One region of the Massilia putida genome, then DNA from elsewhere that is predicted to be linked to it. Evidence: riboswitches for the same ligand, from Rfam matches in the RefSeq annotation. Region 1 holds a riboswitch; the other holds the start of a gene.
What was found. Region 1 has a riboswitch for glycine ahead of gcvT (glycine cleavage system aminomethyltransferase GcvT). Riboswitches for the same ligand answer to the same signal wherever they lie in the genome.
Positions count from the first base shown of each region.

Region 2: linked by a shared signal. The riboswitch ahead of BVG12_RS01280 (D-amino acid dehydrogenase) and the one ahead of gcvT (glycine cleavage system aminomethyltransferase GcvT) in region 1 are both predicted to bind glycine.

Region 1 covers NZ_CP019038.1:1,406,244-1,417,999, forward strand. Annotated here, with positions in the region: gene smc (chromosome segregation protein SMC) at 1-739, opposite strand, end outside; gene BVG12_RS08520 (phosphatase PAP2 family protein) at 953-1,621, opposite strand; gene BVG12_RS08525 (DUF1631 family protein) at 1,815-4,157, opposite strand; gene BVG12_RS08530 (hypothetical protein) at 4,532-4,750, shown strand; gene BVG12_RS08535 (ATP-dependent Clp protease proteolytic subunit) at 4,915-5,472, opposite strand; glycine riboswitch at 5,628-5,713, shown strand; glycine riboswitch at 5,732-5,832, shown strand; gene gcvT (glycine cleavage system aminomethyltransferase GcvT) at 5,885-7,009, shown strand; gene gcvH (glycine cleavage system protein GcvH) at 7,058-7,438, shown strand; gene gcvP (aminomethyl-transferring glycine dehydrogenase) at 7,587-10,466, shown strand; gene BVG12_RS08555 (MCP four helix bundle domain-containing protein) at 10,571-11,756, opposite strand, start outside.
Region 2 covers NZ_CP019037.1:190,265-202,020, reverse strand. Annotated here, with positions in the region: gene BVG12_RS01285 (acyl-CoA dehydrogenase family protein) at 1-1,804, opposite strand, end outside; gene BVG12_RS01280 (D-amino acid dehydrogenase) at 1,907-3,130, opposite strand; glycine riboswitch at 3,292-3,385, opposite strand; partial or broken gene BVG12_RS34910 (L-serine ammonia-lyase, iron-sulfur-dependent, subunit alpha) at 3,445-3,692, opposite strand; gene BVG12_RS01270 (MFS transporter) at 3,768-5,033, opposite strand; gene BVG12_RS01265 (M20 aminoacylase family protein) at 5,058-6,233, opposite strand; gene BVG12_RS01260 (porin) at 6,282-7,442, opposite strand; gene BVG12_RS01255 (LysR family transcriptional regulator) at 7,589-8,491, shown strand; gene BVG12_RS01250 (TetR/AcrR family transcriptional regulator) at 8,556-9,179, opposite strand; gene prpF (2-methylaconitate cis-trans isomerase PrpF) at 9,370-10,521, opposite strand; gene acnD (Fe/S-dependent 2-methylisocitrate dehydratase AcnD) at 10,632-11,756, opposite strand, start outside.

The sequences.
Region 1 (11,756 bases):
AGCGCGTCTGCTCGGCCTTCGCCTCGTTGCGGCGCAGGAGCCACAGAAGTTTCTGCTTTTCTTCCTGGTCGGCCTGCAGCTGGTGGAAGCGGTTGGCGACGGCGGCCTGCGCTTCCAGTTTTTCCAGATTGGCGTTCAGTTCGCGCAGGATGTCTTCGACGCGCAGCAGGTTTTCGCGCGTGTCCGACAGGCGGTTTTCCGTCTCGCGCCGGCGCTCCTTGTATTTGGACACGCCCGCCGCTTCCTCGAGGAACACGCGCAGCTCTTCCGGGCGCGATTCGATGATGCGCGAGATCATGCCCTGGCCGATGATGGCATAGGCGCGTGGGCCCAGGCCCGTGCCGAGGAAGATGTCCTGGATGTCGCGCCGGCGCACCGGCTGGCCGTTGATGAAATACGTCGACGTGCCGTCGCGGGTCAAGGTCCGCTTGACGGCGATCTCGGCATACTGGCTCCATTGCCCGGCCGCCTTGCCGGCGCTGTTGTCGAACACGAGTTCGACCGACGCGCGTCCGGCCGGCTTGCGGTTCGTGGAGCCGTTGAAGATGACGTCCTGCATCGACTCCCCGCGCAGCTCGGACGCTTTCGATTCGCCCAGCACCCAGCGTACGGCATCGATGATGTTCGATTTGCCGCATCCGTTCGGGCCGACCACGCCGACCAGCTGTCCCGGCACCTGGAAATTGGTGGGATCGACGAAAGACTTAAATCCCGACAATTTGATGGAGGATAGACGCACGTTCGCTTACGGTTTGGGGAGAAGTCGATAAAGGCTGCATCATACCATCTGCGCCTTGCTTTTCGGCCAAGTTTTGGCTCGCGCGCGCGCCGGTGCGGGGGAAGCTCGAAAAACCGTCGCGGACGCAATGTCGTTTGAGAAGCGCAGCTGCAGGCGCGTACAGCGGGCATCGCAAACGACCGTGCAACGCGCAACCGGTTTGCCGACGTGCCCTCAGGTGCAGAGGACGGCAAAGCGCACCCTGGCGGGCGCGCACGGCGGCACGTACGGCCCTTGGGCGGGCTGCCAGTCGTTGCGCAGGTACACCCGGTCGCGCCCGGACAGCGCCAGCGCGGCGGCCGTCAGCCACTGGTGGGAATACGCGGGATCGGCGCGCGGCAGGAAAATCGTCGCGGCGAGCAGCCCCAGCAGCAGGGGCTGGGGCGAACAGTCCCGCGCGGCACGCGCGCGCGCGAGGAACAGCGCGGCCGCGCCCAGGCCCAGCAAGCAGCCGGACAAGGCTTCGCTGGCGGAATGGGCGCCGACCTGGACCCGCGCCAGCGCCACCGCCACCGCCAGCAGGCCGCCGGCCGCGACCGCGATCAAACGCGCCCGCCGCGGCTGATGCTCGACGAGCAGGAATAACGCGACCGGGAACACGGCGGCGGCGCGCGCCGCGTGACCCGAAAAGCCGGTGAACGACAGCGAGCGGATGCCGATGCCCCAGCCGATGAACGCGATCTGGCTTCCCGCCGCCACGAGCATGGCGCCGCCGAACACGAGGCACCAGACGAGCGCCAGCCGCCAGCAGCGGCTGCCTATGAGCCAGGCCGTCACGCCAAGGGCGAGCAGCGCCGTGACGTTGAGTCCGCCCAGCGCCGAAAGATGGGACCACCAGAGCATATTGGATCGGAGGATGGATTTACGACGGCTCGACTATAACCCGGCCTGCTGACTGATACCAACACGTAGGGTGGCCGGCCGCACACGCTGCGCCTGAATGGTCATGACGATGGCGCCGTCCACGCGCCGATCGTTGTCGCACGAACGTCTGCGCAGGCACCGTTTGAACGCTTGGACGGCAAAGCCGTCCACCCTACGACATCGCGGTCACGATTGACGAGTCGTTGACGGCCCCCTGCGCCATCGCTTCCGACAACACCTGCCCCACGACGCCGTCGATGGCCAGCACCCGCGCGCTGCCCTCGTCGAGGGCGGCCGCCAGCTTGTCGGCCGGCAGCGAGAACGCCTCGCGCCGTCCGGCGCCCGAGAAGATGAACAGCGTGCGCAGCGGACTCACCCACGCCAGCTTGACCTTGCGCTCGCCGTCGCCCGTACGGAATGCCAGCCACATGCCGCGCTCCAGGCCGTCGACGGCCGACACCGCCGCCGCCCGCGCCGCGGCCTGTTCGGCTGCGGCATTTTCCAGCTCGACCCGGCGCAGCGCGTCCTGCTGGGCCGCGAGGGTGGCCAGTTCCAGCTGGCGTTCGGGCGACAGCTCGATGGGCGCACGCACGATCGCCGCATGGTATTCGGCCAGGCGGGCGAAGAATTGCAGGCGCTCCGCGTCCTGCCATTTGATGGCGTCGAGCCATTTATTCAGCGTCGCGAGCAGGCGCGGCAGCCGGGCGATCAAGGCCTTGCGCTGTTCCTGCGTGGCCTTGGGCTTGACGCTCCAGATCAGATCGTCCATGGCGCGGGTGGCGTTGCCGACGGCGCCCGGGCGCGCATCCTCGATCGTGTGGGCGAACGTCAGCACCGTCGTCCAGCGCTGTTCGAGGAAGCCGCTGACGACGTCGACGACGCCCCCGGCCTGCACGCGCAGCGCGACGGCGTCGCGCGCCTGGCGTGCCGCCACCTGGTGCCGTTCCTGCTTGATGGCCGTGGCGACCGGAGCGGCCAGCGCCGCTTCCTGTGCGGACTCGTCGGCCGCGATGCCGGCCTCCAGTTCGGCGACGGCGCTGGCGAACGCATCCGGCTTGGCCTCGCCCGCGCGCGCGACGCTGCGCTGCATGGCCTGGAACAGCGGGTCGTTCGCGTTCTGGCGCTGGTCCCAGCCGACGCGCGACATCAGGTCGACGAGCCGGCGTGCCGGGTGCGCTTCCTCGAAGAAGAAATTCTTGTCGAGCAGCGCCGCCTTGAGCACAGGCACTTGCAGCAACTGCAGCAGCGCGCGCGTACGCGGCGGAATGCTGTCGTCCAGCAGCACGGTCTCGAAGACGCGCGACAGCAGGTCCAGCGTGCGCTCGTCGCCGCGCGGCAAGCTGCCCTGGGGCAGGCTCTGCTTGAAACGCGGCAGATAGAACACATCGGGCGCCTGCGCGCCGGATGCGGCCGCCTGCGGTTCCTGCGCCAGGACCGGCTCGATGCGTGCCAGCAAATCCAGCAGCGGCGCCGCGCCGTGGTTCTGCGCCAGCGCCCCGCGCAGGGCGGCGGACCAACCGGACTGGGGGATGTCGGAAGCGGCCGGCGCGAAGCCTGCCGCGGGCTGTGCAGGGATGCCGGACGGCGCGGCGAATCCGGACGCCGGCCGGGCGCCGGACGCCGCCCGACCCGCCTGCCCTGCCTGCCCCGCCGCAAACGCGCCGGCGCCGCTGGGCCGCCAGCCGCCGGCGCTGGACGGCAGGTCGGGCAGATCCGGAATCAGCGGCACGCCATCCTCGCCGCCATCGTCGCCGAACAGCTTGCGCAATCGATCGGCGAGGGCTGCGCGCTGGCCGGCGCGGGCCGCTTTCGCGGCGGCCGCGTCGTCCGTCTTCTGGATGCGGTAGGCATCGACGGAACCCGGCTGGCCGCCCTTGCGCAGGGCGGCGATGAGGGACTCGAGCAGCGGCCCGAAATCGAACACGACGTCGGGGCGCAGCAGGGTCAGGATGAGGCCGTGGGCATCGGTCTCCGGCTCGAACTCGCGCCATGCTTCTTCGATGGCGCCGAGGAAGACTTCGGGACGGAAAGGATTGCCGTCGGCACGCAGCACGCCGCGTCCGAGCAGCATGCCGAGGCGCACGGCCAGGGTCGCGAGGGCGTCGGAATGGGCGATGTCGAACGGCCGGGCCAGCGCCCCCAATGCGAGCCGGCTGTCCATTTCGTCCAACGGGACGAGACTCAGCGCGGCGGCCGACGGGCGCTTGGATGCGGCCTGTGGCAACAGGCGGTCGAGTTCGCGGCGCAAGGCCAGCTCGATCGCGCCCGACGCCAGGTGGAAAAAGGCGTAGGCGTTGTCCTTGAGCAGGCGGGCCGACTTGACGCGGCGGTACACGTCCTGCGGATCGCCCTGCTGCTGGCCGACGTCGCCCAGCGCCGCGGCCATCCGGGCCGTCATCGCGGTCAGCTGCTCCTTGACGTGGTCGGCCGCGATACCGGCGAGCGCATCCAGCGTCGCCTGTTGCGGCGACGCGGCCTTGCGGGCGGCCGGCGTCTGGTCTTGGCTGGATGACATGGTGGCGATAAAAGCGGAGGCATCCATATTGTGGCACATTATTTCCAAGTGGCAACAGAAATCGATATGCCCAGCGGGTCGCGCAGCGCCGAGATAAAAATGCTTATGCTATTGAAGAGCCAGTCTTGCGACATAAAACGCTATGCTGCACCGCAAGATAACGGTTGCCAGCGAATAAGAATATGCGAATTCCGTGCATACGGAGAAGATTATTGCTTTCGAAATGCGCCTTGTCCTACAACAGTACAAGGGGTGATCCGATACCCGATCAATTGCCGCGCTCGCATCATTGCATTACCGAAATCGCTACCGAATGTCAATGTTCGGCGGCACATCGGTAAGCACGACATCTCCACTATCAGAAAGGAATGATCATGGCTGCGAACAAAAATTCTTCGCGCTCGGGCAACCAGGGCGGCTCCCACGAACAACACGTCAAGGCTGGCCAGCAAAGCCACAAAAACGACGGCAACAAGCAGTCGGGTTCCGGCTCGGGCTCGCGCTCGGGCGGCTCGGGCGGCACCCGCGGCGGCACCCCGGAGCAGCACGCCGAGGCTGGCCGTCAAAGCCACAAGAACGACAACAAGCGCTGATCGCGGCGCACGCCGGACCGATCCGATTTCCGGGTTCGGTCATACACGGTAACGACACAGGAAGTACGGAAAGAGCCTGAAGCGGGACAACCGCTACAGGCTCTGTCTGTGTTTGTGGAACGCACGAACGCCGCCCGTGCGGACGGGCGGCGCGAGACGGCGAATCAGATGTTGCGCAGGTACGAGCCCTTGGGCGGCGCGAAGTCGACGATGTCGTCGATCATCCCTGCCACCTTGGCGTCGCGCGCGTTCAGGTGCAGGTCGCCGTACTGGTGGATCCCCCACTGCTCCGGCGTCAGCTCGATGTGCTTGCGCAGGATCGATTCCGTGCGCGCATCGTCGGCGCGCAAGCCTTCGACGATGATGTTGAGCGCATCCGGACGCGAACCCGGCGACGCCGTCGCATGCGATTTGTGGATCATGAAGCGCGCCGTCTCGCTCGCATAGCGCTGCTTGCCCGCCAGGAACAGGATCACCGCGATCGATGCGACGGCGCCGCCGTTGTACATGACGCAGTTGACGGGCGCATTGGCCAGGAAGTTATACAGGCACAGGCCGTCGCTGACATAGCCGCCGTTCGATTGCAGGAGGATGTGCGCGGTCTCGATGCCGTCCTCGTTCATGCTGGCCACCGCTTCGAAGACGCGATGCACCATGTCGCTGTTCACGTCGCCGGACAGGGTAAAGTACCCTTCCTTCTGTTTTGCTTGATCTTCGCTCATAGTGGTCTCTTCTGTCGCAAGGGTCGTAGAGCAAGTGTAACAAAACACGTCCGCAGGGCCATGTGGCCGCGCTGCAATAGTGCGCACCCTCGCCGGTCGCCCTCGCCCGCCGCCCTCTCCAGATTGACTTCCCGGCACCACTCGCATAGACTTCGCAGTCTTGATCGGGAGAGCGCAGCACAGGCTGCCGCCGAAGGGGCATCACCCAAAAACTCTCAGGCAACCGGACCGGTCGGGGGCTGCTGCGCGATAAGCGCGGCGGACCAACTCTGGAGAGCGGCCTTCACGGCCCACCGAAGGGGCAGGCGATGCGACACGACGCGCCGCTATCTCTCAGGTACCGAGGACAGAGGGGTGTGAGAGCATGCGGATCGCCGCGTGCGCGACCCCATTTTCTGCCGAGGATCCACCCATGACGCTCAAAGCGACCCCGCTCAATTCCGTACACCGCGCCCTCGGCGCCAAGATGGTCGACTTCGGCGGCTGGGACATGCCCGTCAACTACGGCTCCCAGATCGAAGAACACCATGCCGTGCGTGGCGATGCCGGCATGTTCGACGTGTCGCACATGTGCGTGGTCGACGTGCGCGGCGCCAACGTGCGCGCCTTCCTGCGCGGCCTGCTGGCCAATAACGTCGACAAGCTGCAGGCGCCGGGCAAGGCCTTGTACTCGTGCATGCTCAATCCCCAGGGCGGCGTCATCGACGACCTGATCGTCTATTACTTCGCCGAAGACTGGTTCCGCCTCGTCGTGAACGCGGGCACGGCCGAGAAGGACATCGCCTGGATCCGCCAGCAGAACGACGCCACGGGCAGCGGCCTGACCATCACCCCGCGCCGCGCCGACCTGAGCGATGATGGCATCGCCCTCGTCGCCGTGCAGGGTCCGAACGCCCGCGCGAAAGTCTGGCAGGTCGTGCCGCAGACGCAGGCGCCGTCGGAGGGCCTGAAGCCCTTCAACGCCGTCGTCGTGGAAGGCACGCCGTTCGGCGAACTGATGGTCGCGCGCACCGGCTACACGGGCGAAGACGGCTTCGAGATCGGCGTGCCGGCCAGCCAGGTCGAGGCCTTGTGGAACGCCCTCGCCGCCGCCGGCGTCAAACCGGCCGGCCTGGGCGCGCGCGACACGCTGCGCCTGGAAGCGGGCATGAATCTGTACGGCCAGGACATGGACGACAACGTGTCCCCGCTGGACGCGGGCCTCGCCTGGACCGTCGACCTCGTGTCGGAACGCGACTTCATCGGCAAGTCCGCCCTGCAGCAAGCCGGCCAGAAGCAGAACTTCGTCGGCCTGATCCTGCGCGAAAAAGGCGGCATCCTACGCGCCCACCAGAAGGTCGTGGCCGCATCGGGCAATGCCGGCGAGATCACGAGCGGTACGTTCAGCCCGTCGATGCAGCAGGCGATCGCGCTGGCGCGCGTGCCGCTGGACGTGGCGATCGGCGATACCGTCCACGTGGAAATCCGCGACAAGAAACTGGCCGCGTCCGTCGTCAAACTGCCGTTCGTGCGTAACGGCAAGATCCTCGCTTCCTGAACAAACACTTATACTTACCGCACCATCCATCACTACGGAGTTACGCACATGAACATCCCAGCCGACCTGAAGTACACCGAGTCCCACGAGTGGGTCCGCCAGGAGGCCGACGGCACCCTGACCGTGGGCATCACCGAATATGCGCAGGACGCCCTGGGCGACATCGTGTTCGTCGAACTGCCGCAGGTCGGCAAGACCTTCACGGCCGGCGATGACGCCGCCGTCGTGGAATCCGTCAAGGCCGCCAGCGACATCTACGCGCCGGTGTCCGGCACCGTGACCGCCGTGAACCAGGCGACCGCGGACGCGCCGGACTCGATCAACGCGGATGCGTATGCCGCCTGGCTGTTCAAGCTGAAGCCTTCGGATCCGTCCGCCGTCAACAACCTGCTCGACGCGGCTGCCTACGGCAAGACCACCGAAGGTTGATGCTCACCCGTGCGCCTCATCTACGTCGTTCCCGCGCAAGCGGGAACCCATACTGAGCCACCTTCGGCCACTCAGCATGGATTCCCGCTTGCGCGGGAATGACGGCCTGAAGTAGCCCTTCTCGCCGAATCTTTTTCTCGTCCTTATCATGACCCGCACCAGCCTGACCCAACTCGAAGCACGCGATGGCTTCATCCCGCGCCACATCGGCCCGTCCGCATCCGAACAGGCGGCCATGCTGTCCGCGCTCGGCTACGCCACGCGCGCCGAGCTGATCGACGCCGTCGTTCCCGCCAACATCCGCCGCAAGGACAAGCTGGACCTGGGCCAGTTCTTCGAGCCGCTGCCCGAGCAGGCCGCGCTCGCGAAGCTCAAAGGCATCGCGTCGCAGAACAAGGTCATGAAGTCGCTGATCGGCCAGGGCTACTACGGCACGCACACGCCGCCCGTCATCCTGCGCAACATCTTCGAAAACCCGGCCTGGTACACGGCGTACACGCCGTACCAGCCGGAGATCTCGCAGGGCCGCCTGGAAGCCATCCTGAACTTCCAGCAGGTGATCACCGACCTGACCGGCATGGGCATCGCCAACGCGTCGATGCTGGACGAAGGCACGGCCGCCGCCGAAGCGATGACGCTGATCCAGCGCGTGGGCAAATCGTCCTCCAAAGTGTTCTACGTCGCCGACGACGTGCTGCCGCAGACCCTGGAAGTCGTGCAGACGCGCGCCGTGCCGATCGGCGTCGAGGTGCGCACCATCGCAGCCGCCGACATCGGGAACCTGTCCGAAACCTGCTTTGGCGTGCTGCTGCAATACCCGGGCGTGAACGGCGACGTGCGCGATTACCGCGCGGCCGTCGAGAAGCTGCATGCCGCGGGCGCGATGGTCGTCGTCGCGGCCGACCTGCTGTCGCTGGCCGTGCTCACGCCGCCGGGCGAATGGGGTGCGGACGTCGTCGTCGGCAACAGCCAGCGCTTCGGCGTGCCGCTCGGCTTCGGCGGCCCGCACGCGGGCTACCTGGCCACGCGCGACGAATACAAGCGCAGCATGGCGGGCCGCCTGGCCGGCGTCACCATCGACGCCCAGGGCAACCCGGCCTTCCGCCTCGCGCTGCAGACGCGCGAACAGCATATCCGCCGCGAAAAGGCGACGTCGAACATCTGCACCGCGCAGGTGCTGCTGGCCGTGATGGCCTCGATGTACGCCGTCTACCACGGCCCGCAAGGCCTGGCTGGAATCGCCCGCCGCGTGCACCGCTACACCGGCATCCTGGCCACCGCGCTGAAGGGCCTGGGCTTCCAGTTGGCGAACGAGACCTACTTCGACACGCTGACCGTCATCGCCGACAATGCCGACGAGATCCACCGCGTGGCCAACGACAACGGCATCAACCTGCGCCGCATCGATGCGCGCCACGTGGGCATCTCGCTGGACGAGACGATCACCCGCGACGACATCGCGCTGCTGGTAAAAATCTTCGGCGGCGCCGACGTGGACTTCGACGCGCTGGACAACGACGCGGCGGATGCGTATCCGTCCGCGCTGGCCCGCACGAGCGCCTACCTGACGCACCCGACGTTCAACCGCTACCACGCCGAGCACGAGATGCTGCGCTACCTGCGCGCGCTGGCCGACAAGGACCTGGCCCTCGACCGCACGATGATCCCGCTCGGCTCCTGCACGATGAAGCTGAACGCGACGTCCGAGATGATCCCGGTGACGTGGCCGGAGTTCTCGAACATCCACCCGTTCGCGCCCGACGACCAGACGGTCGGCTACCGCGAGATGATCGCCCAGCTGGAAGCAATGCTGTGCGCCGTGACGGGTTATGCGGGCGTGTCGCTGCAGCCGAACGCCGGTTCGCAGGGCGAGTACGCGGGTCTGCTGATCATCCAGAAATACCACCAGTCGCGCGGCGAAGGCCATCGCAACATCTGCCTGATCCCGTCGTCGGCGCACGGCACCAATCCGGCGTCCGCGAACATGGTGGGCATGAAGGTCGTCGTGACGGCGTGCGACGCCAACGGCAACGTGGACCTCGCGGACCTCAAGAAAAAGGCCGAAGAGCACAGCGCCAATCTGGCCTGCGTGATGGTCACTTACCCGTCCACGCACGGCGTGTTCGAGGAAGGCATCAAGGAACTGTGCGAGATCGTGCATGCGCACGGCGGCCAGGTGTATGTCGACGGCGCCAACATGAACGCGCTGGTCGGCGTGGCAGGCCCAGGCCTGTTCGGCGGCGACGTCAGCCACCTGAACCTGCACAAGACGTTCTGCATTCCGCACGGCGGCGGCGGTCCTGGCGTCGGCCCGGTGGCCGTGGCCGAGCACCTCGTGCCGTTCCTGCCGAACCAGGCGTCGACGGGCTACCAGCGTGACGAGCAAGGCATCGGCGCCGTCAGCTCGGCGCCGTACGGCTCGGCGTCGATCCTGCCGATCTCGTGGATGTACATCGCGATGATGGGCGCGGAGGGTCTCACCGCGGCGACGGAAACGGCGATCCTGAACGCCAACTACATCGCGCGCCGCCTGGCCCCGCACTATCCGGTGCTGTACACGGGCCACGACGGCCTCGTCGCGCACGAGTGCATCATCGACCTGCGCCCGCTGCAGGATGCCACCGGCATCAGCAACGAAGACGTGGCGAAACGCCTGATGGACTTCGGCTTCCACGCCCCGACGATGAGCTTCCCGGTGCCGGGCACCTTGATGATCGAGCCGACCGAGTCGGAATCGAAGGCGGAACTGGACCGCTTCATCGAAGCGATGATCTGCATCCACGCCGAGATCGTGAAGGTGGAGCGCGGCGAGTACGACCGCATGGACAATCCGCTGAAGGGCGCGCCGCACACGGCGGAAGTCGTCACTGCGGACGACTGGCAGCACACCTATTCGCGCGAAGTGGCCGCCTTCCCGGTGCCGTCGCTGCGCAAGAAGAAGTACTGGCCGCCGGTCGGCCGCGCGGACAATGCGTATGGCGATCGTAACCTCTTCTGCGGCTGCGCGCCGATCGAAGACTACGAGTAAGATCGAACACGACGGGTAAAGTAGGGCGGACAGCTCCGCTGTCCACGCGTCCAGCCAGCGCATGGTGAACGCGTGGACGGCACAGCCGCCCGCCCTGCGAGTCATCAGCGGTTCTTGCCCCGGCTGGACGCCAGCCGGAGGTAAGGCCTCCCGGCCCTGCCCGGACGCAGCGCATGCGTTCCCGGCGGGGCCGCGTCGTTTGTGCGGTGCACCGCTTCGTCGAGACGGAACGCGGCCACCGCGCGCGCGAGGCCAAGGGCTTGCTGCTGCAGCGAGCGCGCGGCCAGCGCCGCCTCTTCCACCATGCGCGAACCCTGCTGCGTGAGCTCGTCCATGCGCACGATCGCCTGCGCGGCGCCGGCCAGGTCGCGCGCCCGTTCGCCGCTTGCGCTGTCGATGCCGTCGACGATGCGCGCCATCTCCTCCACCGCGCCCGCCAAGCCGGCCATCGCGGCGCCCGCGTCGACGACGCAGGCACCGCCGTCGTCGATGGCCGCCACCGTCTCGCGCGCGAGCGTGCGCGCCTCGCGCGCGGCGTGGGAGGCACGCCGTGCGAGCAGGCGCGCGTCCCGCGCACCGCCGTCCGGATCTTGCGCGACGCCGCCGGCGCGCGCCAGCGTGCCCTCGAGCGCGGCACCGATGCGCTCCATGCGCACAGCGGCGCGGCGCACCTGCGCCATCGTCGCCGCGACGCGGTGCACCGTCCCGCTGCCCGCTTCCGCCGCGCTGCCTGCGCGCGCGGCCAGCGCGTCGGCCGCGCGCGCGCCGGCGGCGCCCTCGCCGAGGGTCGCCGCCAGCGCCTGCATCGATGCCGTCGTGCGTTCCAGCGCCTCGCGCACGTGCGTGCGCGGCGGCATGTCGGCGCGGCCCAGCGTGATTTCGCGCGACGCCGCGCCGATCGAGCGGGCCGAGTCCAGCACGTTGCGCAACTGGCCGTTCAAGCCGCGGATGCCGGTGTTGAGCAACCGCGCCGCCTGGGCGATCTCGTCGTCGCCGCCGATCCGCGCCTGGATCGTCAGGTCGCCGCTCGCCAGGCCGCTGGCGGCCGCGCTGATCGCGCCGATGTCGGCCAGCAGCGCGCGCCGCACCGCCATCGTGATCGCCAGCGATGCCGCGATCGAGGACACGATCACCACCGGCATCAGGATCGCGATCAGGTGGACGTCGTCGGCCGCATTCCTCGAGGCCTGCTCGGACAGCGCCTGCTCACGCCGCGCCAGTGCCGTCAGGCGCTGCGCAACGACGGCGAACGCGCGCTCGGCCTTGACCATGGCGTTGGCGCTGATCGAC
Region 2 (11,756 bases), on a different replicon from region 1:
CGGTCAGGATCGCCCAGCCCTGGTTGACTTCGCCGACCAGGGCGGTGGCCGGAACCCGGACGTTGTCGAGGAACTCGGTGCAGAACGTATGCCCATACATGGCCATCGACGGTCGGATCGTGATGCCGGGTGTATTCATGGGCACGATGAACACGCTGATTCCGGCATGCTTCGGTTTCGCATCCGGATCGGTGCGCGCGGCCAGCCACATGTAATCGGCATACTCGGCACCGGTGGTCCACAACTTCTGGCCGTTGATGACCCATTCGTCGCCATCGCGCACGGCGGTGGTCTTCAGCGCCACCAGGTCGGAACCCGCTTCCGGCTCGCTGTAGCCAAGGCAGAATGTGATCTCGCCGCGCGCGATACGCGGCAGGAATTCGTCCTTCTGCTGTTGCGTGCCATAGGTCATCAGCGCATGGGCCTGGATACCGCCACGGCTGTTCGGGGCACCCGCCAGCTGGCATTCCTCGATGAACGCCAGTTGCTCGAACGGCGTGCGGGCCTGTCCGCCGTACTCCTTGGGCCAGCTCAGCGTATTCCAGCCCTGCTCGCCCAGGCGCCGCGCGTACTCCGGGTCGTAGCCACGCTTCTCGGGCGGCAGCTCTTGCTGCACGAGCTTGCGGTCCGTGGTCCAGTTGTCTGCGATCCACGCCCGTACCTCCTGCCGGAAAGCATTGCCGACCTCGCCCAGATCGTATTCGGGCAACGGCGTGCCGTCACGGAGGAGCCATTGCGCCAGCTCCGCACGTGCGCGTTGCACGCCGCCGCAACGCACGAGATCCCCATGCGTCCGGCGGAAATGGCGCGGCGCTTCGTGTTCCTCGGCATATCCGATCGCGGCAAAGACATGATGCGTCTCCAGCGATACCTGGCGCAGCGCCGGACCGGAAAACGCCAGCGCAGCGGATGCGTAATAGCGCCAATCGCTGCCGCCGCGGTCGCGGCTGGCGGCCGCATTGTCCAGTGTCAGCCGCGCGCCATCCAGCCGGGTCAGGCAATCCGCCAGCTTGTGCTGTACCGCCTGGAAGCGGCCGATCGGTTGACCGAACTGCTTGCGCTCGCGTGCGTGTTGCAGGACCAGATCGAACCCCCTGCCTGCTGCGCCCAATGCACGGGCCAGCAGGCTCAAACGCACGACGAGACCCGCCTCATCCAACGCCGCGGAAGTCACCTCCACAACTGTTGCGGGCGCGTTGTCGAAGTGCAGCTGCGCGAGCGGTGGGACTGACAGGCCGGGTGTCGATACCACGGTAACCCCGGCCGCGTCGGCCTCGACGATCGCGATCACCGGTGTCCCGTCGGCACGTTCGGCTCGGACCAGCAGGTGCGTGGCCCCGGCCGCGCCTTCCGCGAAGGCCAGCTCGCCTTGCAGGCTTGCGTCGCGCAGCACGGCGCGACCGGCACGTGCGTCGCCATCGTCGGCGCCCAGCGCCAGGCCCAGCCTGGCTTTGCCGGCTTCCACAGCGTCCAGCAGGGCATCGACTTCAGCGTCGGCGCCACGCCCCAGCAGCATGTTGGCAACCACGGCGGCCGTGACGGGCGCCGGACAGGCCGCGCGCCCCAGTTCTTCCATCGCAACCAGTACTTCGCGCAAGCCGCCATAACCTTGCTCGCCGCCCAGCGCGAGCACGCCGAGCGATCCGAGCCGCAGCGTGATCGCCGCGACAGCCGCCGGATCGGCGGCGTGGTCCAGTGCGCGGTCGGCCGGCCAATGCTCGGCCAGCATATTGCGCAGACTATCGCGTAGCAGCGCGCGGTCTGCGTCAGTTGTCTGGCTGGCCGGGTGAAGCAGTGCATTCATGAATGTCTCCGTCTGGATGAGCGATCCCGAAGTGTATCCAGACGGGTCGCACGCTGTCAATAAACATATATATGATTAATATCCTTTTCTCGTCCGACCGCATCAGGTCGGCAACATGCCTGCCATGAGGTCGGCCGTCATCTCCGCGGTCGCTGCCGACAGTGTCCAACCTAGATGCCCATGCCCGGTATTGTAGAGGACCGACGGACGCTTGCCGCGGCCGACGCGCGGCATCAGGTCAGGCATCATTGGCCGCAATCCGGCCCATGGTACGACGCTGCGTGTGCTCACGCCGGGGAAGCATTGCCTTACCCAGTCAATCAGCGGCGCAATGCGGTCGGCTCGGATATCGCGATTAAAACCATTGAACTCGGCCGTCCCGGCAACACGAAAGCGCCCCACGCCAAGCCGGCTTGTCACCAGCTTGGTGGCATCGTCGAGCAGACTGACATTGGGAGCAGCGGCCCGGCTGGCGTCATCCGTAAGGTTGACCGTAATCGAATAGCCCTTTACCGGATACACATTGACACGGTCGCCCACGCGGGCGGCCAGGTCGCGACTCGCCGTCCCGGCGCAGATCACCACCGCATCGCAGAGCACCTTATCGTTGGCACCATCTTGCAGCACATCGACCTCGGCACCATGCGCGGTGGCAGCGAGATCGATCACCCTGCACCCGAATCGCATCTTCACGCCGAGGCGCTGGGCGGCTGACGCGAGACCGAAGGTAAACTTGTGGATGTCGCCGGTACTATCGCTCTCGGTGTAAAAGCCACCGTAGTACGTGCCGGCCAGCGTGGGCTCGATCGCACGCATTTCAGGCGGCGTGACGGCGCGCCGCGGCAGTCCGCCTTGTGCCAGCAGCTTCGATACCTGCCAGGCGTGGTCGAATCCGGCGCGGTCGCGATAGATGTGCAGGATGCCTTCGCGCTTGTGGTCGAAGTCGATGCGTTCGTCCGCAGCCCATCGGAACAGGTGCTCGCGCGCGGCGACCGCCAGCCTGGCGGTGACGATCGTGTTGTCGCGGTAGCGCGGCATGGCGGCGACGAATTCGGCGAACCACGACAGCTTGTGCCAGCTCGGTTTGGGATTGACGAGCAGCGGCGCATCGTTCTTCAGCATCCACTTCAATCCCTTGAGCACGGTGGAGGTGTGGTTCCAGACTTCCGCATTCGAAGCGGACAACTGGCCGCCGTTGGCGTACGATGTTTCCATCGCTGCATAGGGGTGCCGTTCCAGCAGGGTGACGGCGTAGCCGCGCTTCGCGAGCGCATAGGCAGTGGTGACACCGGTGATGCCGCCGCCGATGATGGTGATGGTTCTCATGAGGATAACTCCCGATCGTCAAAGGTCGATCATTGCGCACCTGCGCAGTGACACCCCCTCTGTTTTGGACCTGAGAGATTCACGCGGGCCGTTGTAAAGGCCTGCACTTGCTCCTGCGGTGTACCCGGCGACGTCGGCCGGGCAGCTCTTCAGAGTGTTCAGCATCGGTACCGGTCCTTTTGCCTGAGAGTTTCCGGGGCGGTTGCTCCTTCGGCGCTGTTCCGCCTGGCGGACAGTCTCTCCCGATACGATGGCGGCGTCGAGCCGCGATAGTAGAACCTGATGCGGCCGCACCGGGCGGTCGCGAAGATGTGTCAACACTCGACGATATTGACGGCCAGGCCGCCACGCGACGTCTGCACGAGCCCGCCCAAGGGGTCGCAGGTCAGGCCCAGGTGGTGTTCCATGCCCATCTCCGCCGCGTTCCCGACCTGGCCCAATCTGGCGCCCAGCTGTAGAGCATACCGACGGCGCCGGCCGTCAGAAGGAAGTCGACGATGCCGTCATCGGTCGCGCCCGGGACGGGGCGGTCATCGTCGCGCAGCACGGCCGGGATGATGCCGGTACAGTTCGGGCCATTGGGTGTTCCGCGAAGACCGTGCGTGAACTCGAGGGCCCGATGCCGACCTTGGACAAATCAAATACGCTGACGGCCATACACCTTTTCCTTTGCTTCCGCGCCGTCAGGCTGGATCCACGCGAGCCCAATCAGGCTGCCGATAAAGGCAACGATCCCAAACACGGCAAAGAACAGTTCCATGCCCGCGCTGACGTCGCCACCCGAGCGTGCGATGAGCAGTCCAATCGCAGCCGGGGCGACGATGCCTGCGCTGGTCACCACGCCGTTGTGAATCGCGAGCATGGCCCCACGCTTCTCCGGCGCCGCGATGTGCGCCACGATGGCGTAGCCGAATACCGGCAGCAGGTTGATTGCCAGGGAACCGATGAAATACAGGGCCAGCACGGCGCGCATGTCGCGGTGCGCCAGGTGCATGGAAAAATAGGCGGCGGCGCCCACCGCGCACCCCAGCATCGGCGGGACAACCATCGCTTTCCGGAACGATGTCCCTGCCTTGAGCGCACGTTCCGCCAGCCAGGACGCGATGTAGCTCAGTACGATCACGGCCAGCGTCAGGGTCGTGAGGTAGATGGCCATCGTGCCCGGCGCAAGCCCCACGCCCTGCTGCAGATAGACGGCCAGCCAGCTGAATCCGAGCACGTTGGGCATGTACCCGATGAAGCCCAGGAGGGACACGGTGATGAAGGTTCGGTTCAGCAGGAGCTGCCGGTACGTGGCCGACTTGCCTGCTGCGCCGTGCGCGCGGTCGTCGACCTGGCCTTCGCGGCCGAAGACCAGCCACAGCGCGATCCAGACGAGGCTCAGGACGCCAAGGGCGACATACGACTGTCGCCAGCCATATTTCAGGATGGCCAGCGGCAGCACCGCGCCGGACAAGAGCCCGCCGATGGCCAAGCTGATCTGGAGGAGCGACGAGATCCTCACCCGTTCGCCCGGCGCGACCCATTTGAACCCGGCGTGCTGGGTGATCGCGGTGGCCGGACCGGTGCCGATGCCCAGCAGCAGGCGGCTGACCACCAGCGAAGCAAAGCCGGACGCGAAGTTGACGATGAACTGCGAGGTCGCCCACACCGCCGACATGCCTACCAGGATCCATCTGGTCTTGACCCGGTTCGCGAGAAAGCCCAGCGCGATGCCGGACACCGAGTACAGGAAGAAGAATGCGCTGCCAGCGAATCCGAACTGCACTGGCGTCAATGCGAGATCGCGGATGATCGCCGGCCCCGCGAATGAAAAGATCAGCTTGTCGCAGGCACTGATGACGACCACGCACATCAGCAGCAGTATCGTGATCCGGCGGTGGCCGGTGTGGGGGGTGCTCATGTCGATATCTCCTCGTGGGTATCGTTATGCCGGCGCGAGCACAGTCTCGACAAGCGCGCCCCAGAAACCGGCGCCGATCGGGATGATCTCGTCGTTGAAATCGTAGCCGGGGTTGTGCACCGAACACCCGCCGAAGGTGCCGACGCCGTTGCCAAGTGCGATATAGCAGCCCGGCCGCGCTTCGGCCATGGTGGCGAAGTCTTCGCTGCCGAGACCGCCCTTGCGCTTGACGGTAATAACGTTCTGCTCGCCGAGCAGCTTGGTCAGCACTTTCCTCGAGACCGCCGTCGGCTCGGGATGATTGACCAATACCCCGATGCAGTGTTCGAATTCGATCTCGAACGACACCTCATAGGTGGCGCACACGCCCGCCACGACCCCGTTGATCCGCTCTTCGAGCTGGTTGCGTACCTCGGGCGTGCAGGCACGTGTATTGAGTTTGACGACGGCTTCGTCGGGAATCACGTTGAAGGTCTCGCCCGTGTGGATGGCACCCACGCTGATGACGGCCGTCTCGTCGGGCGACACGTTGCGTGCGACGATGGACTGCAGGGACATCACGAGGGCTGCCGCGGCCAGGACCGGATCCCGGGTCAGATGCGGCATGGCGCCGTGGCCGCCCTTGCCGCGGATGCGCACGGTGGCGCGATCCGACGACGCGGTGATGGGCCCTTCCAGGCAGACCGCCTGGCCGACCGGCAACCCGGGCGCATTGTGCATCGCATAAACGGTATCGCACGGGAAGCGCTCGAACAAGCCGTCTTCGATCATCTTGCGGGCGCCATCCAGGGTTTCCTCCGCCGGCTGGAAGATCAGGTGCACGGTGCCGTCGAAATCAGCATGCCTGGCGATGTAATCCGCACCGCACAGCAAGGTTGCCGTATGGCCGTCATGGCCGCAGGCGTGCATCTTGCCGTCATGGACGCTGCAGTAGGCACGCCCCGGGGCTTCCCGGATGGGTAACGCGTCCATGTCGGCGCGCAGGCCGATGCTGCGCGTCGAGTTGCCGCGCTTGAGGGTGGCGACGACGCCCGTGCCGCCGACGCCCTCGGTCACGTCGTACCCCAGTTCGCGCAGCTTGGCGGCGACCAGCGTGCTGGTTTCCTGTTCTTCGAATCCGAGTTCCGGATGGCGGTGGATCCACTGGCGGATGGTGGTGTATTCGGGCGCCATTTGCCTGGCTTTTTCGATGTGACTCATGATGAACCTGTGTTGGGTTGTTGATAGGCTGAACGGCGTGTTGCGCGGTCAGAAGTTGTGGTACATGCCAACCGCGAGATCGGAGACCCTGGCGCCGGCAGTCGGGAGCGGCGACCCGCTCGCGTAGTCGATCGTCATCGCGGATTTGGCGCCGTTCCGGATCAGGGAATAGCGGAAATACAGGGCTGTGAGCCTCGACAGGAAGTACTCGTCGCCGAGGGTGGTGGCGAAGGCGTGGTTGCGGCTCTGCGTGGTATCGCGGTACACGACCGACAGCTTCCACAGGTTGGCGCCGAGCCGTGCCGTACCGCCCAGCGAGCTGACGCGGGCCATGTAATTTCCCACGCGCTTCGGGGCGATCAGCTGGTAGGAAGCGGACACCACATATTTGCTCATGTCATAGACAAGCGCCGCCCCGGATGCATCGGTGCGCACCGTGGTATCGGTACAGGTCACCTGGCTGGGATCGCCGGATTTCGGATCGCACCAGGTCTGGTTGAACGACGCCACGCTGTACAGACGATGGCCGCCCGGTGTGGTCACCCAGGTCAGGTTCACGCCGCGGTTTTGCGTGGCAGGTCCGCCCTGCGACCGGTCGGTCTTGACCGCATACAGCCACTGGGTGCTGAGACCCGCGATGGTTGGCGACATGTAGACGATCGACTTGTTGACCCGGGATTCCACCGTGCTGGACCCTTTGCCGAGATCGGCGGCACCGCTCAGGTAGGCCCAGGGCGAAATCTTCGCATTGCCGAGGAACGGGTCGACGTACAACTGCAGGCCGACACCAAACTGCTTACCCATCTGCAGCGTACCGTAGCGCGGATTGGTCATCGCGATCGTGGACTGGCGATTGAACAGCGTGCCCGCCTGTTGCAGCGTGCCGTCATCCGCATTCAGTCCCGCCTCGAGATCGAAGAACACTGCGGTGCCACCGCCCAGCTCTTCCCGTCCGTAGAAGCCGAGCTTCGACGTCCATGTGCCGCCGCTGAGCATGCGGTTTACCGTCGTACCACCTGCATCGAGACGGTCGAGATAAAGGTCAACCGATCCGTAAACCTTGAACGCATCGCCGGCCTTCGGTATCAAGCCAGGATAAAAACCGGGCAGGAACGATTCAAACACACCTTGCGCACACACTGCCCCGTGTACTGCGTACAAAACCACTGCCAGCGTACCCACCTTCAGTTGAATCTTCCGCGCTTCCACTGCCGTCCCCCTGTCCTGGTTAAGTCGTTTCCGTAATCGTTTATGACAGGACGATTAAACGACAGCTGCATTTTTCCAACAAAGGAAAAGTTTTCACTGGTATAAAATTTGGTTATATTTAAAGGCGTTTCCCGTTCGGAGCACTCATGAAGTTGAACCAGTTGAAAGCGCTGGTGGCGATCGCCAAGGCCGGCAGTATCCAGGAAGCGTCACGGTTGATGAACGTCACCCAGCCGGCGCTCAGCAAGTCGATCATCGAACTCGAACGCGAGCTTGGCGTTCCCCTGCTCATCCGCGCTGCCAAGGGAGCGACCCTCAATTCGTACGGCACGATGATTGCGAAGCGGTCGCGCGCTATCCAGAAGGAAGTGGATAAGATCTACGAAGAAGTGGATGCCCTGCGTGGTGACCAGAGCGGACGGGTAACGATCGGATTGTCGCCGCCGGTCGGCGGCGCGATCGTGGCGGAAGCGGTCGGCACTTTTCGCAAACAGCGCCCGTCGACGCTCCTGCATCTGCTGGAATTGCGGCCGTCGCAGATCATCGACGGACTGCGCGATGGCATGCTCGACTTCGGTATCGTCAGCCATTACGGCGAAACCGGGCCAGCGGGCCTGAAATGGGTCAAGCTCTACAGCACGGCGTCCAGGCTGGCAATCGGCGGTACGCGCGCGCGCGCGCGCCACACCATCGAGGAACTGGGAGGATTGGAATGGCTTGTCATGGATGCGCCCGACGACGCGTTCAGTTTCATGCGTACGCTGTTCTCCAAGCTCAACGTGCCGTTGCCGACACAGGTCCTGCATTGCTCGTCGGTTACATTGTATTTTCAACTGGCACAAAGGCTGAATGCCGTGAGTGCCTGGGGCGAGATGGCATTTACGACGCTGGACGAGCTGTTTCGGCGAGGGGTCATGAGCCCGATCGAACTCGACACGGAATTGCCGGGGATGAACATATTCCTGGCGTATCAGGACGAAGACTTGCTGACGCCGGCCGCAGCAGCGTGTATTCGATGCCTTCACGCCACTGCCGCCAAGCGCAGATAAGTATGGGTATATCGCCAGGCCAGCATTTCCAGCAGTAGTATTTTCCTCCAGGCGATCGTTTCTGTTACAGAGTAGCCACCGAAGTCAGGAACCTCCGCGTTACGCCGTCCGCCATTGCCTTCAATTCTGCCTCGTCAAAAACGGAAGGCGGGTCCGACTTGAGTGCTCTCGACTGGGCGCCCATGACACATCCCAAAAACATATCCGACATCACTTCCGGCCCGCATGCGAGGCACAACCGATCCGACCATACGGCCGTGGCGAAGTAGTGCTCCAGGTGCCGTCGCCATGGACCACAATGAACAGGATCGATTTTCTGCGCGAGGGGGATGTCACGCGCAGCCATGGCGTCGGCGTACAACCGGCGCGCCACTGGTGAAAGCGTTTGGCGAAGCAGGTGGAGCGCAATCGTGCTCAAGGTGATGTCGACGCCTTGGTGCCTGTCCCGCAACTCGGCCGAACAGGCGATGTCGCGCTCGAGTTCACGATCGATGATCTTGCACAGCACGCCATGTTTGCCACCGAATTGCGTATAAATCGTCCGTGTGGCCACGCCCGCAGCACGCGCAAGCGACTCGATGCTGACTTGGGCGAATCCCCGTTCGAAAAACAGATGTTTGGCCACGTCGAGCAAGGCATCGTCGCGTTCGTCCACCCGGCACAGTGGCGTCCTGCCCGCTTTGCCCATGCTAGACTCTCCAGGGTCGACGGAAGGGCACAGGCTTTTGCGGAAGGACCGCAGATATCCCTTCCGCGAAGTCATCGTATTGCGTCGTCCCGGCACATGCGGCAAAACGTTCGCCTGCCGGCGACACTGTCAGTACCGAACCGTGACACATCGTTGGTATCACCATCAGGACGGGAATGGCTGGATCGATTCAAACCGTTTCGTCCGGCACGCCAACGTGGCCTTCCATCAGCACGCGCGCGCTTTGGCGCATCATGGTTTTGATCACGATCCATTCTCCCCCTATCTGGAGCACGTCGCCGCCCACGCGTAACGTGCCGGATGGATGGCCGATGCGTACCTCGCGGTCATCGCCAGCCGCAGCCTGGCCGACCACGGTGCCGTGAATCGCGGCGGCGCTGCCGATTGCCACCGCCACCGTGTCCATCATGGCGTCGTGCAATTTGCCCATCGAGAGTACGCGTACCACCAGATCGATATCCCCTGCTGCAATTTGTCGGCCGCTTGTGGACACGTAATCGGCGGGCGGGGCCACGAAGGCGAGCTTTGGAACGTGCCTGCTTCGTGCCGCCTCTTCCACCTGCCCGATCAGGCCCATGCGCACGGCACCGTGGGCGCGGATCGTCTCGAACATCGCCAGCGCCTTCGGGTCGCCGTTGATGGTCTCCTGGAGTGCCGTACCCGTGTAACCAATATCGGTCGCGTTGACGAAGATCGTCGGGACGCCGGCGTTGACGAGGGTCGCGGGCAACGTGCCGATGCCCGGGACGTCCAGTTCGTCCCACAGCTTCCCGGTCGGGAACATGGCACTGCCAGTCCCTTTGACGTCTACGACCGGGTCGATGAATTCCAGCTGGAAGTCGTCCGTCTCCTGGGCCTGCCCGTGCACGACAGGGACGCGAACAATGATCGTCTTGCCGATGTTGGCCTGCCAGATGCGCACGTCCACGATGCCGCCTCGACGAAGACGCTCCCGATGAATGATGCCGCTGCCGATGGCGAAAGCGCCGACCGCCGCCGACAGGCTGCCGCACTCGCCATTCCAGTCGACGAAGGAGTTGCCGACGTCGACCTCGCCGAACAGGCAATCGACATCGTGGCAAGGACGTGCGCTTCTCGACACGATGACGGTCTTGCTCGTGCCGGGCGTGGCGCCGCCCATGCCGTCGATGTGCTTCGCGTACGGGTCCGGGCTGCCGATCACGCGCAGGAGGAATTTGTCGCGCGCTTCGCCCGGGACCCGTGCCGCTTCGGGCAGGTCTTGCAGGCGGAAGAACACGCCTTTGCTGGTGCCGCCGCGCATGTAGACGGCGGGGATTTTGATTTGGGGTGCGTGAGTCATATGTGTTGTCCCTAGCCCGTCTTCCCCGCGCAGGCGGGGACCCAATTTGCACGCGCCGTCGAGATGCGTAAGAAATTGGGCCCCTGCCTGCGCAGGGGCGACGGTTTTTTTTATGCTGCCACTTTGGATGAAGCGAGAAAGTCCTGCGCGAACCGCTGCAGCACCCCGCCCGCCTCGTAGATCGACACTTCCTCGGCCGTGTCGAGACGGCAGATCACCGGCACCTCGACCGTCTCACCGGACTTGCGATGGATGACGAGGGTCAGCGTCGCACGGGGCGTGCGCTCGCCGACAACGTCGAGCGTCTCCGTGCCGTCGATGCCCAGCGTGAGGCGCGTGGTCCCCGGCTGGAATTCCAGCGGCAGCACGCCCATGCCGACGAGGTTCGTGCGGTGGATGCGCTCGAAGCCTTCGGCCACGATGGCTTCCACGCCCGCCAGCCGCACACCCTTCGCGGCCCAGTCGCGCGACGACCCCTGGCCGTAATCGGCACCGGCGATCACGATCAGCGGCTGCTTGCGCTCCATGTACGTCTCGATCGCTTCCCACATGCGCGTGACTTGGCCTTCCGGCTCGATGCGCGCGAGCGATCCGGCACGCACGCTGCCGTCCGGATTGCGCACCATCTCGTTCTTCAGGGTCGGGTTCGCGAACGTGGCGCGCTGCGCCGTCAGGTGGTCGCCACGGTGCGTTGCGTACGAATTGAAATCTTCCTCAGGCAGGCCCATCTTCGCGAGGTATTCGCCCGCGGCGCTATTCATCATGATCGCGTTCGACGGCGACAGGTGATCGGTCGTGATGTTGTCGCCCAGGACCGCCAGCGGGCGCATGCCGGTCAAAGTCCGTTCACCCGCGAGCGCGCCTTCCCAGTACGGCGGACGGCGGATGTAGGTGCTCATCGGGCGCCAGTCGTACAGCGGCGCGACCTTGTCTTCGGTGGCTTCGCGGCGCGCGAACATGATGTCGTAGACCTTGCGGAACTGCTGCGGCTTCACGGCGCGCTCGACGACGGCATCGATCTCCGCATCGCTCGGCCAGATGTCCGCCAGGCGCACCGGATTGCCGTCGGCATCCAGGCCCAGCACGTCCTTCTCGATGTCGAAGCGGATCGTGCCCGCGATCGCATACGCGACGACGAGCGGCGGCGACGCGAGGAAGGCCTGCTTCGCATACGGGTGGATGCGGCCGTCGAAATTGCGGTTGCCCGACAGGACGGCGGTCGCGTACAGGTCACG